2 regions of the Gordonia sp. B8661-1 genome follow, and region 2 is predicted to be linked to the other one. Evidence: riboswitches for the same ligand, from Rfam matches in the RefSeq annotation. Region 2 holds a riboswitch; the other holds the start of a gene.
What was found. Region 2 has a riboswitch for cyclic di-AMP ahead of AC4JJG_RS02830 (transglycosylase family protein). Riboswitches for the same ligand answer to the same signal wherever they lie in the genome.
Positions count from the first base shown of each region.

Region 1: it holds a riboswitch for cyclic di-AMP, as region 2 does, so the genes downstream of both, AC4JJG_RS07495 (C40 family peptidase) here and AC4JJG_RS02830 (transglycosylase family protein) in region 2, are expected to answer to the same signal.

Region 1 covers NZ_JCAHRL010000002.1:727,410-734,821, reverse strand. Annotated here, with positions in the region: gene AC4JJG_RS07500 (C40 family peptidase) at 1-917, opposite strand, end outside; gene AC4JJG_RS07495 (C40 family peptidase) at 1,128-1,847, opposite strand; cyclic di-AMP (ydaO/yuaA leader) riboswitch at 1,862-2,042, opposite strand; gene AC4JJG_RS07490 (hypothetical protein) at 2,151-2,378, opposite strand; gene AC4JJG_RS07485 (DEDD exonuclease domain-containing protein) at 2,625-4,376, shown strand; gene AC4JJG_RS07480 (Lrp/AsnC family transcriptional regulator) at 4,419-4,697, shown strand; gene trpD (anthranilate phosphoribosyltransferase) at 4,714-5,778, opposite strand; gene AC4JJG_RS07470 (hypothetical protein) at 5,829-6,296, opposite strand; gene ctaE (aa3-type cytochrome oxidase subunit III) at 6,434-7,045, shown strand; gene qcrC (cytochrome bc1 complex diheme cytochrome c subunit) at 7,108-7,412, shown strand, end outside.
Region 2 covers NZ_JCAHRL010000001.1:603,154-610,565, forward strand. Annotated here, with positions in the region: gene AC4JJG_RS02795 (MFS transporter) at 1-1,161, shown strand, start outside; gene AC4JJG_RS02800 (DUF2771 family protein) at 1,172-1,735, shown strand; gene AC4JJG_RS02805 (cold-shock protein) at 1,814-2,245, opposite strand; gene AC4JJG_RS02810 (hypothetical protein) at 2,482-2,688, shown strand; gene AC4JJG_RS02815 (flavin reductase family protein) at 2,700-3,233, shown strand; gene moaA (GTP 3',8-cyclase MoaA) at 3,230-4,339, shown strand; gene AC4JJG_RS02825 (MoaD/ThiS family protein) at 4,342-4,620, shown strand; cyclic di-AMP (ydaO/yuaA leader) riboswitch at 4,880-5,059, shown strand; gene AC4JJG_RS02830 (transglycosylase family protein) at 5,067-5,750, shown strand; gene AC4JJG_RS02835 (hypothetical protein) at 5,900-6,061, shown strand; gene AC4JJG_RS02840 (molybdenum cofactor biosynthesis protein MoaE) at 6,150-6,578, opposite strand; gene AC4JJG_RS02845 (MogA/MoaB family molybdenum cofactor biosynthesis protein) at 6,575-7,024, opposite strand; gene moaC (cyclic pyranopterin monophosphate synthase MoaC) at 7,062-7,412, opposite strand, start outside.

The DNA of each region.
Region 1 (7,412 bases), on a different contig from region 2:
GCGTGGATGACATAGCCATTGCCCACGTACATGCCGACGTGATGGGCGTCCGGGTAATAGATGATCAGGTCACCGGGCTGCATGTTGTTGCGATCCACCGACTGCCCGGATCCGTTCTGCGCCTCCGACGACCGCGGCAGCGTCTTGCCCGCCTGCTTGTACGCCCAGACCATCAGGCCCGAGCAGTCGAACGAACTCGGCCCGGTCGCACCCCAGACATACGGGTCGCCGATACGCGTCAGTGCAGCCTGCACCGCGACAAGCGCCGCGGACGTGCCCTTCGGCACGAAGCGCGGATCGAAGTCGAACTTCGGACCGCGCAATTCCGCGAGTTGCTTGCCGGTCATCGACTGATAGATGGCGCGGATCTGGATGGCCTGCAGTTGCAGATTCGCCCGCTTCGCCTGGAGTTCACCACGCGTCTTCTCGGCGGCGGCGACGGCGGCAGTGGCCTTCACGGCCGTGGCGTCGGCATCGGCCTTGGCCTTGGTGGTCTTCGCTCGTGTCGCCTTGAGTCCGGCGAGGTCGGTCGCTGCCTGGCGCGAGATCAGTTCCAGCCCGGACATCTGATCGAGGAGGGACTGCGGGGAATCACTCACCAGCACCGCATACAGGCGGTTCACGCGGGCGCCCTTGTAGCTGGCGCGCACCAGGGTGTCGACGCGACTCTGGAATCCGTCGAGCTGCTTCTGCGTCGTCACCAACAGTCTGTCGGCGTCGCCGGACGCCTTGCGCGCCTTGGCGACGATCCCGCGCTGCTTGTCGTATTCGATCTGCGCGTTGTGCATGGCCTCGGCGGACTTCTCCGCGTCCGTGCTCAGCCGTTTGTACTTGGACAGCAACTGGTCGGCCGACTGCGTCGGCTCCGCCTTCGCGGCGCCCGCATCGAGCTGTCCCGCGGATACGACGGTCGTCATCAGAGCGGCCGCAACGACGGCGGGTACCGCCCGCTTCCAGCCTGTGGTGAATCGCGAACCCACTGCTGCCACATCTCCTTCGCGGCCCCTCGGCCGCAGTCCCGACGCCTACGCCACACCGGGCGTCCTCGGGGCGCCGGGGATGACAGTGGGCGGATCACGCCGACCGCGTGATCCGCCCACTCATAAACTCAACAGGTCACGTACATCTCAGTAGCGCCGGACGCCCGTGACCGACCAATCCTTGACGAAGTCCTTCTTCACCGGGGTTCCGTACGTGGAGGCGTGCACGAACTTGCCGTCGCCCACATACATGCCGGCGTGGCCACCGCCGTTGAAGATGATGATGTCGCCGGGCTGCGCCGCGGCGAGGCTGACCGGACGACCGCCGCCGAGCTGACCGTAGCTGTCACGCGGGATGGTCTTGCCGGCCTGCTTGTAGGACCAGTACATGAGACCGGAGCAGTCGAATGCGCTCGGTCCGGCCGAACCGTACGAATACGGTGCGCCGATCCGCGACTCGGCGGCCTTCACGGCCTTCTGCGCGGCGGTCGGCTGCACGCCGAGCACGCCACCACCACCGTTCCCGCGCGGCTTGAACTGCTGCGGGATCTGGTGATCGTTGATTCCGGGGACCTTGAAGGATCCGATGTTCGGGATCTCAACGGTCGCGCCGTCGTTCTTGGCAACCGGCTTGCTCTCCACCGCAGCGGGCGCGGACTTCTTCTCCGGCGCCTGGAACTGCTTCGGGATCTGGTTCTTGTCGACACCCGGAAGCTCGAACGAGCCGAGATTCGGGATGCTGACCGGCGCTGCCAGCGCCGGGCCTGCGACGCCCGCGAGCGAACCGACGGTGATCGATCCGGCGACCACGGCGCGCTTGGCTACCTTGCTGCCTCGGTTGGGCTGTTCCAAACGATGTTTGGCCACGAAGCGAGTTCTCCTTGCTCTCCCTCAGACCGCCTACCGAGTTAGCTGTCGGGTTCGGGCCGGAAGATGGCCCTACGCGCGTCGATTCGGTGTCGTAACCCACCGGCTCGAAGCCGCGATTCACCCCAATTCGGATCACTCCGAAACCGTTGGTTCCCCGGCTCGCCACACTGGGCGATTGAGCAGTGACCGTTGCCAGACCACTTCGGTTGAAGCGGGACGCTCTGGAAGGTCTCGGAAAGGTTACGAAATCAGATGCGGGTCTGTCCACTGCCCGTCCACATGGGCCGAACGGACGAATTCTCAGCCGGCGCGTAACACCCGCAGCCGAGGCTCCGATTCACCCTTCTGAACACTTGTTATTCCGCTTCTTGCCGATACTGCAGACGCGGTGGAGATCAGTGCGGCAGCCGCGAAGACATCGATCGCGGCGTTCAGTTCGGCGTCGCTTTCCTCGATGGATCCCGTAACCATCCCTCCACCTTCGACACCCAGGTTTCCGCTGATAGGGGCCTCGAAGAGGACCTGCATGACGCATCCATCGCAGGCTACGGGGCGACCCGGGCAGCTGTGGCAGTCGACATACATTGTGATCTCCATCTCATTTGACTGTCGTTGGGCATGTTGACGGTCTCGCCGGCGCGTTCTGCGCCGGCCGGTACCGCTCGATCTGGACAGTAGATTCGCCCACCGACAGATCCGGATCGCCACAACAAACCACAGCCGTCCCGCGTGCCCCAGCAGCCACTTGTCGGTCCTTCGAACTAACGTTCGGGCGTGGCACTTTCCGCGCTGACGCTCGCCGACGACTCGCAACTGAGTTTCGCCGACCTCGACGACGATTTCTCCGATCGCGCGCTGTTCGACACCACCCTGGTCGTGGTCGACCTGGAGACCACCGGAGGAAGTGCGGCCGACGATCGCATCACCGAGATCGGCGCGGTCAAGATCCGCGGCGGTGAGGTCATCGGCGAGTTCGCCACCCTGGTCGATCCCGGATGCCGCATCCCGCCCCAGATCGTCACCCTGACCGGCATCACGGAGGCGATGGTCAGCGACGCACCGAGGATCAACGAGGTGCTCCCGTCGTTCATCGAGTTCGCCCGCGGCGCCATCCTGGTGGCCCATAACGCCCGATTCGACTTGGGGTTCCTGCGCCGCAACGCCGCCCGGCTCGACCTGGACTGGCCCTTCTCCACTCATCTGTGCACGGTGACCATGGCGCGCCGCATCCTGACGCGCGACGAGGCCCCCACGGTGCGGCTGGGCGCACTGGCCGAGTTGTTCAATGTCTCCGTCCGCCCCACCCACCGCGCGCTCGACGATGCCCGGGCGACGGTCGAGGTGTTCCATCATCTCCTCGAGCGCGTCGGCAATCAGGGGGTGTCGACGCTCGCCGAACTGACCGCCTACCTCCCCCGCACCAATCCGCGGCTGCGCGCCAAACGCGGCATGGCGCGGCACCTGCCCGCATCGCCGGGCGTCTACCTCTTCCGCGGCCCCTCCGACGAGGTGCTCTACGTCGGCACCGCTGTCGATCTGCGCCGCCGCGTCCTCTCGTATTTCACCGGCTCCGACCCGCGCCGCCGGATGGCCGAGATGGTGAATCTCGCGACCCGGGTGGATCACGTGACGTGTGCCCACGCACTGGAGGCGGGCGTTCGGGAGTTACGCCTCCTCGGCGCGCATGCACCGGCGTACAACCGACGGTCCACGCAGCCGCACCGCGGTTGGTGGGTGACTCTCACCGAAGAACGGTTCCCGCGGCTGAAGGTGTCCCGCACACCGACCGGCGACTCACTGGGGCCCATCCGGAATCGCACCGACGCGGCGACGATCGCCGACCAGATCGCGTCGGCCGCCCGGCTGCGCAGCTGCACGACACGCTCCGGCTCGTCCTCGCACCATTGGTGCCGATCCGAGGCGGCGGGCGGTCCGAGTGTCGGCGGCTGCCATGCCGCGTCCGACCGCCCGTTGACCCTCCCCGACTATCTCCCGCGTGCCGTCGCGGTCCGCGACCTGATGAGCGGCGACTCCGACGACCTGCTGACCGAGCTGGCTGCCCGCCTCGACCGCCTCTCGACGGCGCAGATGTTCGAAAGCGCTGCGCGACAACGTGATCGATTCTCGGCGACCATCGACGCACTGGCACGCTGTCAACGGCTGGGCGCGCTGTGCCGCATTCCCGAGATGGTCGTGGCCCGGCCGGACGGCGCCCGCGGATGGGAACTCGCCGTCATCCGGCACGGCCGGCTGGCGGCCGCCGGGGTGGCCCGGCGCGGGGTGTCGCCGATGCCGATCGTCGACACTCTGATCGCCTCCGCCGAGACCGTGCTGCCCGGCGCCGGTCCGCTGGCCGGGGCACCGGCCGAGGAGGTGGCACTGGTGTACCGGTGGATCACCGAGCCCGACGCTCGGATCGTGGCCGCCGACGAAGCCTTCGGCCTGCCCGCCTTCGGTGCCGAGCGCTGGATGTCGTGGTCGCGCGCGGCACGGGCGGCACGGGAGCCGCGGCGCCGGGCGAGTTGAGCGGCGTCGATCGCACCGGTTCAGGCGTTAGGGTCTAGAACCATGATCACCGCCATCGTCCTGATCCATGCCGATGTCCATCAGATCCCGGAGACCGCGCAGGCGATCGCCGACATCCCCGGCGTGTCCGAGGTGTACTCCTGCGCCGGCGATGTCGATCTGATCGCGAAGATCAAGGTCCGCGATCACGAGGAGATCGCGGACGTGGTGACCGGCCGGATCAACCGCCTCCCCGGGGTCACCCACAGTGCCACCCACATCGCGTTCCGCAGCTACTCGAGCTCCGAGGTCGAGGGCGGATTCTCCATCGGCGAGCAGTAACCCGCGCGTCGGCCGATCAGGAGGCCGCGAGTTCCCCGCTGAGCCGAGCCCAGTCGTCCAGGAGTGCGGTGGCCCGTCCGTCGTCGAGAACGGCGGCGGCCCGGGTCATGGCCGCCCGCAACGCATCCGCGAGTTCCGCATCGGACATGACGGCGGTCTGCTCGAAGGCCACGATCGCACCGGCCGCGTTGAGCAGGACCGCATCGCGGACAGGGCCGGTCGTCCCGGCGAACAGTTCCCGGGCGATGGCCGCGTTGACGGTCGCGTCGCCCCCCTGCAGATCCGAGAGCGGCACACGGTCGATGCCGAGGTCGCCGGGATCCACCGACAACTTAGTCACCGTGCCGTCGACGACCTGCCACACCGTGGACGTCGTCGTGGTGGTGAGTTCGTCGAGTCCGTCATCGCCCCGCACCACCAGTGCCGCCCCACCACGTTCGGCGAAGGCCTGCGCGAGAACCGGCGCGAGATCGTCGAAGGCGCAGCCGATGAGGCCGCGCTGCGGACGGGCCGGATTGGTCAGCGGACCGAGGACATTGAAGACCGTCGGGATGCCGATCTGACTGCGCGGAGGCCCGGTGAACCGGAAGGCCGGGTGAAAGACCGGCGCGAAGCAGAAACCGATGCCGATGTCCCGCACGCAACGCGCCACCCCGTCGGCGTCGAGTGTGATGGTGACGCCGAGCGCCTCCAACACGTCGGCGCCTCCGCTCTTGGAGGAGGCCGCCCGGTTGCCGTGCTTGACCACGGGAACGCCGGCGGCCGCGATGACGATCGACGTCATCGTGGAGATGTTCACGGTGTGGGAGCGGTCGCCGCCGGTGCCGACGACGTCCACCGACGGCCGGTCGACGTCGACGAGCGTCGCGTGTTCGAGCATCGCGGACGCGAGTCCCCGGAGTTCGGCGGGCGCGGCGCCCTTCATCTTGACCCCGACACCGAACGCCGCGATCTGTGCGCCGGTCGCGGCATCGCTCATGATCTCGTTCATCGCCCACGCGGCTTCCTCCGCGGTCAGGTCGATGCGATCGGTCACCTTGCCGAGGACCTCGGGCCACGTGGGGGTCTGCGCGATGCTCACGCGCCATCACATTAGTGGGCCGCGAGACACCGATCCACCGAGCACAGGGCTCAGACGTCCGGACGCTGCCGAACCTGCCAGCCGATCACCGTGCCGCCGTGCCGTGATCCGAGACTCGCCATGCGCGACCGCTCCTGCGACAGGTGGACCGCATCGAGCAGTTGCACACGGGCGAGCATCACGGTTCCCGACTCCTCGCCACCGGCGACCGCGGCGGGCATCGGACGGTATCCGTCGAGGGCAGCGGTGGCCACCGCATCGGCCAGCCGGTCGTCGGGCAGACGGAGCAGATGACAGAGGACGACCTCGCGTTCGGGCACCCAGGCGGACGCGGCCAGCACCGACGAGCTGGCCACCGACTCGTCGGAGGACTCCGGGACCACGACGGCCGCCGCATCCTCGATGTCGAGGGCGGCCACGGGCCCTGCGCCCGACATCCGCCGACGGAGCCTCCGCAACCGACTCTCGACCACCGGACGCCCGTTCAGATCGCGGCGCGCCGCCGACTCATCACTCACCGATCCAGCAAATCATGGACGCCGAGACACGCCGATCCGGGCGCGCACAGGGCTTGCCACCTGCGCGTCGACAAATAGTTCGGGCAATTTGGTGACCCAAGTAGTCAGCGGATACTACGAACCGTCATACTTCATCTGTGACTAGCGCGGTAGGTACCTCAGGAACAGCCATCACCTCGCGCGTGCACTCGCTGAACCGTCCCAACATGGTCAGCGTGGGCACCATCGTGTGGCTGTCCAGTGAGCTGATGTTCTTCGCCGGACTCTTCGCGATGTATTTCGTCGCGCGGGCCAACGCCTCGACAGGGTGGCCCCCGGAGCCCACCGAACTCAATCTCGCCCTGGCGATCCCGGTGACGACGGTTCTGATCCTGTCGTCGGTGACCTGTCAGATGGGTGTGTTCGCGGCCGAGCGCGGCGACGTCTTCGGCCTGCGCCGGTGGTACGTCCTGACGTTCCTGATGGGGTCGTTCTTCGTCGCCGGTCAGGCGTACGAGTACTACCACCTGATCAACCACGGCACGACCCTCGCGTCGAGCGCCTACGGTTCGGTCTTCTACATGGCGACCGGCTTCCACGGCCTGCACGTCATCGGCGGTCTCGTCGCGTTCGTCTTCCTGCTGATCCGCACCAAGCTGTCGAAGTTCACGCCGGCCCAGGCGACCGCGGCCATCGTGGTGTCCTACTACTGGCACTTCGTCGACATCGTCTGGATCGGCCTGTTCGTCACCATCTACTTCATCCGGTAGCGATCCCCCGATCGACCACCGGATAACAGCCCATCATCCGTCCGCTTAGTAGAGAGTCACAGATGAGTTCATCTCCACCGCGACCGTCGGACAGCACCGGCGTGGAGGGCACGGCCACCGAGTCGTCCGCCACCTCGTCATCCGTCACCTCAGCACGCAAGGCCAAGGCCCGGCGCAAGCTCCGTCGCCGTGCCAGCGGCGCACTGCTGCTGCTCGTCGGTCTGCTGACCGCCGGCGTCCTGGCGTCCGTCCTGACGCCCAAGCCCCAGGTTGCGGTCGCCGACGAGTCCAACGCCGCGCTCATCAACGACGGCAAGAAGCTCTACGAGACCTCGTGCATCACCTGTCACGGCGCGAACCTGCAGGG
Region 2 (7,412 bases):
CTGCCGCGGGTGAATTCGCGTCTCACCACGTTCGGGCTGATCTGCGGCACCATCATCGGCGGTGCCGTCGCCGCCCTGTTCGAGATGCTGCTCGGCAAGGTGCTGCCGTTCCATCTGCCGGGCGCGATGGCGTGGCTCGCGGTGATCGCCGCGTACGGCGCCTACACCTGTATGCGCATCCCGTCCTGGGTGGAGGTCACCGAGGGCGAGATCCCCACCACCTTCACCTATCACGGGGAACCGGCGACACCCGCGCCTGCGCACGGTCACGACAACGCCGGTCGCGGCAAGCGGTCCGCCCGGGCGACCGCCACCGAGATCGCGGCCAAGATGCGGCAGCCGCTGGGACGCAAGGTCGTCGCCGGCCTGTGGGGCAACGCGACCATCCGCATCCTGACCGGCTTCCTGACCCTGTTCATCGCGTTCTACGCGAAGGCACAGCAGGGCGTGCACTCCGACTGGACGCAGCTCCTGCTCCTCGGCGCGGTGGGCGCGGCGGCCGGCGTCGGCAACATGATCGGCAACGGCCTCGGCACCCGCCTCGAATTGAAGAACCCGCCGCAGCTCGTGGTGTGGTGCACCGCCGCCTGTTTCGTGACCGCCGTCCTCGCCGCGATCTTCGGCAACATCGCCATCGCGGCCATCGCCGCCCTCATCGCGTCCGGCACCAGCGCCATCGGCAAGGTGTGCCTGGACTCGTCCATCCAGGACGACCTGCCGGAGGAATCCCGCGCCTCGGCGTTCGGGCGGTCGGAAACCGTCCTGCAGCTCGGCTGGGTGCTCGGCGCGTCCCTGGGCGTGCTTCTCCCGCCGACTCTGTGGATCGGTTTCACCGTCGTGGCCGTACTCCTCGGCATCGGCCTGCTGCAGACCGTACTGACGACGCGCGGGTCGTCGCTGGTGCCGGGCTTCGGTGGCCGCAGGCCCGACTACGCCGCACCGACGGTCGCCTTCGCGGTGCCCGGGCAGGCACCCGCACACGGACATCGGGGGCCGGTGGACGCACCCACCCGTCCGCAGCCGAATCCTGCGCGCCCGGATCCTGTGCGCCCACAACCCCATTCACCTCGTACCCCACCGCCGCACGAGTCGGGGAACGGACGCGTCAGAGGCGGCGACGCCACCCGGCGCATGCCCACCCATCCCACCGAGCAGCCCTGAGGTCGTTGGAGTGCAATTCAATTCCGGAGAGAAGAAGGCTGTCGCGATCATCGCGGCGGTCGCCGTCGTTTTCGTGCTGGTCGTCGGCGGCAGCGTCGCGTTCCTCACCAAGGACGAATGGTCGAAGGAGCCGCAGTTCGGCGCCATCGACAAGGGAGATCACCTCTACGTGCAGGTGGCCGTCGAGGACAAGCTCGTTCGCGTCAACCCCTCCCGGATGTGTGACGTCTTCCTCAAGGGTTGCCGGCCCGCCGACCAGAAGGACGTGAAACCCACCCGGGTACCGGTGCGCCCCGGCGAGTCGATCATGGTGTCGGTGTCCGAGGACATCGCCAAATGGCCGTGGCAACTGTTCATCCTGGCCCAGACACCACAGGGCCTCGAGGACACGCAGATCCGATTCGAATCGGGCACGAAACATACGACGGTCCTGCGATCGACACCCGAGCGCACCATCATGTCGATCGAGGTCGCGATCCCGTCGGTCGTGAAGATCAGTGACGACGACTACGTCGCCCGGGGTGTATTCGGCGTCGACACCAGCCCGGTACAGCCCCAGCAATCCGGCCAGTAGTCGCTCACGAATTCCGTTCCCGCGCAGGGTTACCCGTGCCGCGGGAACGGAATCAGTGAGCGTCAGTTGCGGAGGCGGTCAGCTCTCGAGTTCGCGGGCGACGGCGCGGACGACCTCGGCGATACGGCTCGCGGTCTTGCGGTCCGGGTAGCGACCCTTCCGAAGATCCGGCTGCACCTTGCCCTCGAGCAGGGTGATGAGGTCGGCGACCATGCCGTGCAGTTCGTCGGGCGAGTGCTTGCGGCTGTCCTTGCGGGCGCCACTCTCCTTGCGCGCGGATTCACGCTGATTCTTCGAGACGCTCGGTGCGGGTTCGAGGACGGTGACGGTCAGCGCCTGCGGCCCCCGACGACCCGCGGCCATGCCGAATTCCACACGCTGACCGGGCTTGAGTGCCTCCACGCCCTCCGGCAACGCCGAAGACCGCACATAGACGTCCTCACCCTCGTCCTGCGCGAGAAAGCCGAATCCCTTGTCGGCGTCGTACCACTTCACCTTGCCGGTCGGCACTGTGCTCACCCTCATCTGTCCGTAGAACGCCACCGCAGTGGCATGACAAAAGCGCCCGTCACCCGATCCCGTAGCGGCCCGCGAGTGCGAACCGCTCCGTCACAGGTGAGCGCAGGCGCCTGTTGGTTGTCCAGTCTAGCCAACCCGATCGCACTCGGTCATCTCGAATACCGCGGACCATCACACCGACCACCACGCGGGCGTCGCCCACGCGCGTCGTGCTCTACCGTGGATGTATGCGGAACGAACAATCCCCACGGCTGCTGCAGGTTGCGGGAGTGCTGTTCGCGATCGGACTGCTGGCGATCATCGCGCTGTTCCTCACGCCGATCGTGACCGGCGACACCGCACCGACCGTGGTCTACCTGCTCACCATGTGCGCACCGCTCGGCTTTTTGTGCGGGCTGGTTTTTGCATTGCGGTCGGGCCGGAGGACGCGTTGAGTATCAACCCCGTGACCCCTGTAGCCAGCACCCTCGTATCCGCCACCGATCCGGGCGCGCTCAAGCGCGCCTACAGCTGTTTCCCGTCCGGCGTGGTGGCGGTGTGCTGCCAGGTCACCGGCCCGTCGGGCGATTTCGAATACGTCGGTATGGCGGCCAGCGCCTTCACCACCGTGTCCCTCGATCCGCCACTGGTGTCGCTGTGCGTCCAGAACTCGTCGTCGACGTGGCCGCGGCTGCGCGACGCACCGGTGATCGGGGTCAGCGTGTTCGCGCACGATCAGTCATCGGTCTGCCGCCAGCTGGCCGGTCCCGCCGAGTCCCGCTTCGACGGCATCACGCCGTTCGGCACCGACGACGGCGCGCTGTTCATCCCGGAGGCGTCCGCGTCGCTGGTGTGCTCGCTGCACAACGAGCTGCCCGCCGGCGATCACACACTCGTCCTGCTGCGTATCGAGGCCCTCGACTGCGATCCCGACGTCGAACCACTTGTCTTCCACGCCAGCACTTTTCGAGCACTGGAAGCGCGCCGGAACCGGACATGACGCCCGTCGCACTCGGACTCCCCCTCCCCGTCGCCCCGCACCGGGCGGCGGGAACGAACCCGGGTGCCGACGGCGCGCCGACGTCCGGGCCGATGACCGATCGGTATCACCGCGTGATCCGCGATCTGCGGGTGTCGGTGACCGATCGCTGCAACCTGCGGTGCACCTATTGCATGCCCGCCGACGGCCTCGACTGGCTGCCGTCCGACCAGTTGCTCAGCACCGACGAGATGATCCGCGTGATGACCGTCGCGGTGCGTGACCTCGGTGTGCGCACCATCCGCTTCACCGGCGGCGAACCACTGTTGCGGCGTGACCTGACCGACCTCATCGCCGCCGCGGCCGGTGCCGGAGCCGAACGCCCCGAGATCGCGATGACCACCAATGCGCTCGGGCTCGCCCATCGGGCCGCGGATCTGGCGGCTGCCGGGCTCGACCGCATCAACGTGTCGCTGGACACCGTCGATCCCGATCGGTTCGCGGCGATCACCCGGCGCGAACGCCTCGACGACGTACTCGCCGGCCTGGCCGCGGCCCGGGCCGCGGGCATCGGCCCCATCAAGGTCAACGCGGTGGTGCCCACGCGCGGCGACCTCGCGGGACTGCCCGATCTCCTCGATTTCTGCCTCGCCGGCGGGTATCAACTCCGGATCATCGAGCAGATGCCGCTGGACGCCGACCATCGCTGGAGCCGCGACACCATGGTGACCGCCGACGAGATCCTCGACGCCCTGCGCAGCAGGCATCGTCTGCTGCCCGATCCACGACCGCGCGGCAGTGCGCCCGCGGCGACCTGGATCGTCGACGGCAACCAGCTCGACGGCCGGCCCGCCCGCGTCGGTGTCATCGCCTCGGTGACGCGCCCGTTCTGCGGCGACTGTGACCGCACCCGCCTCACCGCCGACGGCGCGCTGCGCAACTGTCTGTTCGCGCAGTCCGAGACGGATCTGCGCCCGATCCTCCGGGGCGGCCTCACCGGTACCGAACTGGATGCCGCGATTGCGGCCGCGTGGCGCGGCGACACCTGGGCGAAGGCGTGGGGCCACGGCACCGAGCAGAGCGGCATCGTGCAACCCGACCGGCCGATGTCGGCGATCGGCGGATGACGATGGCCGACAACGCGACCCACGCGACGACGCGCGCACTGACGATCCGGTTCTTCGCGGCGGCGCGCGCAGCCGCCGGCACCGACACCACGGTGCTCGACGTGCCCGCGGACGCCACCCTCGGAGATCTCGAGACCCTGCTCGCCGCCGATGCCCCCGGGTTGGCGCGCGTGCTGGCCCGCTGCTCGTATCTGCGGGACGGCCGAGCGGTCTGTGATCGATCATCGATACTCGGCGATGTCGACACGATCGACGTTCTCCCGCCGTTCGCGGGCGGCTGAGGCCGTTATCGACCTGTGAGCTTCATCACATAACGGGTTGATAACAGGATGGACACAAGACGACTATCGAGCCGTGACCTGGGCGGACGACGACACTGGGTCGAAAGTCCCGAAAACGCCTCAAAAATTGCCTTGTCCCACAACTGGGTTAACCGCTCCAACTCGTCGTAGTGTCTACAGCGACCGCCACGGCGGTCACGACCAGATACCAATTACATACATCCCGTCGGCCGCGCCGAGCCTCGCTTCCGTCGGACGGGATGACCCAGAGCTATGAATCTAGGAGCGAGGACGGGGGACCCACCTCCCCGTAGGGGAGTTCGGGCGTCGTGACGACGTCCTTGGGGTCAAGTCTCGGCCGGTAACCATTCCGGCGAGACCGGGCAACCTCTCGCCCGAACCCGACAGCTGACTTCGTAGGCGCGTGGAGAGAGGAAAAAATCCTTATGTCCGGACGTCATCGCAAGCCGACGAACGCCACGACCACCAAGACCTTCGCCAAGGTCGCGCTGACCGGCGCAGTCCTCGGCGGCGGTGCCGCCCTGCTGGGCACCGCGGGTACCGCGAATGCCGCAACCGACGCCGAGTGGAATCAGGTCGCTCAGTGCGAGTCGGGCGGCAACTGGGCCATCAACACCGGCAACGGCTACCAGGGCGGACTCCAGTTCAGCCCGAGCACCTGGTCCGGCCACGGTGGCGGCCAGTTCGCCCCGTCCGCCGATCAGGCCACCCGCGAAGAGCAGATCGTCGTCGCCGAGCGCGTGCTGGCCGGCCAGGGCAAGGGCGCATGGCCAACCTGTGGTACCGGACTGTCGGGTCACACCCCGCGCACCGCCCCCACCGACACCCCGAAGAGCCTGTTCGACGGCTCCGGCCTGCAGAGCCAGCCGAAGGCCGCGCCGAACGCTCCGGCCTCGCCGCAGACCTCGCTGGAGACCGCTCCCGAGGCCAAGAGCACCTCGGACGTCAAGAACCAGGTCGACTCGGCCCTCACCGCCGCGGAGAAGAAGGGCCAGATCAGCCCCGAGGTCCGCAACCTGTGGAAGGCCGCGAAGGACAGCGGTGTGCAGCTGAGCCCGGATCAGATCAAGCTGTTCAACCAGAACAAGAACCTGCTGCCGCTCCCCTGAGCCACCCAGGTTCGTCCGGCCTGACCGGACCCCAGTCGAAGAGCCCCGCACGACGTGTAATCCGTGCGGGGCTCTTTCCATCCCCCTTTTCTCCCCATGAGGCGCCCGCCGAACGCGCCCGTTTCCGCAACGGCATCTATCGAGTACTCATGACCCCGGACGCCATGGGCACCGAAGCCGTACCGCTGATGTTCGCCGAGTTCCACCGAGAGCCGGCAAAGACCCCGGCAACGATGTTCGCGAAGTACCTCGACGACCCGGATGCCGAAGTCCGCAAACAGGCGAACCGCACGCTGAAGAAGATCGGCTGAGCCTGGTCCCTATTGCCGCGACGTCACCTCGTTCCCGCGACTTCGGCCGAGGTCGCGGGAACGAGGTGAGGTCGCGGCAGCGACACACTCAGGCCGAGCCGACCCATTCGTCGGTGCCGTCGGCGAAGTGCTGATGCTTCCAGACGGGTAGGCGGGCCTTCACCTCGTCGACGAGGAGGGCGCAGGTCGCGAAGGCCGCGCGCCGGTGGTCGGCCGCGACCGCCACGACGAAGGCCGCATCACCGACGGTCAGTTCCCCCACCCGATGGGACACCGCGACGGCGCGCACGCCGTCCGCACCTCCGGCTATCTCGCCGACCACCTCCGCCAGGACGTCGGGCGCCGACGGATGGGCCGAATAGTGCAGGGCGGTGACCTGACGTCCGCCGTCGTGATCACGGACCGCACCGACGAAACTCACCACCGCACCGGCCGAGCGATCCGTGACGGCGGCCTCGTGGTCGGCCGCGGCGATCGGGGTGTCCGATACGGACAGCAGTGCGATACGGGCACTCATCGATGATCACCACCGGCGATCTGGTCGAGCGCATGGTCGAGGACACCGTCGAGGACACCGAGTCCGTCGCGCACCCCTCCGGTGGAGCCGGGCAGGTTCACGATCAGGGTGCGTCCGGCGATGCCCGCAATGCCACGTGAGAGCACCGCGGTCGGCACCTCGGGCAGCCCGGCGGCGCGGACGGCGTCGGCAAGGCCGGGGATCTCGGCGTCGAGCAATGGCCGTGTCTGTTCCGGGGTGCGGTCGGTGGGGGTCAGGCCGGTGCCACCGGTGGTCAGGACGAGGTCGGCGGCATCGACTGCTGCCCGGAGGGCGTCACCGACCGGCGGACCGTCTTCGACGACGGTCACCGTGACGTCGAAATCCCGTGCGCGGAGCCATTCCTCGATCAGCGGTCCGGTGCGGTCGTCGTAGTGGCCGCGTGCGGCGCGGGTGGAGGCGACCACGACATGAGCCCGCCGACGATCCGATCGTGCGCGCGGATCAATCACCGGACTCGCGATGCCAGTCGCCGGATTTGCCGCCGGTCTTCGAGAGCAGGCGGACGTCGGACATCGACGCGCGACGGTCGACAGCCTTCACCATGTCATGGAGCGTGAGGCCGGCAACGGACACAGCGGTCAGCGCCTCCATCTCCACGCCGGTCTGACCGCTCGTGGCAGCGGTCGCGACGACGTCGATGTGATCGTCGCCGAGAGTGAATTCGATCTCCACGGCCGAGAGGGCGAGTTGATGACACAGCGGGATGAGGTCGGCGGTGTGTTTGGCCGCCATGATGCCCGCGATCCGGGCCGTCGCCAGCACGTCGCCCTTGGGCAGGGCGCGGTCGGCGAG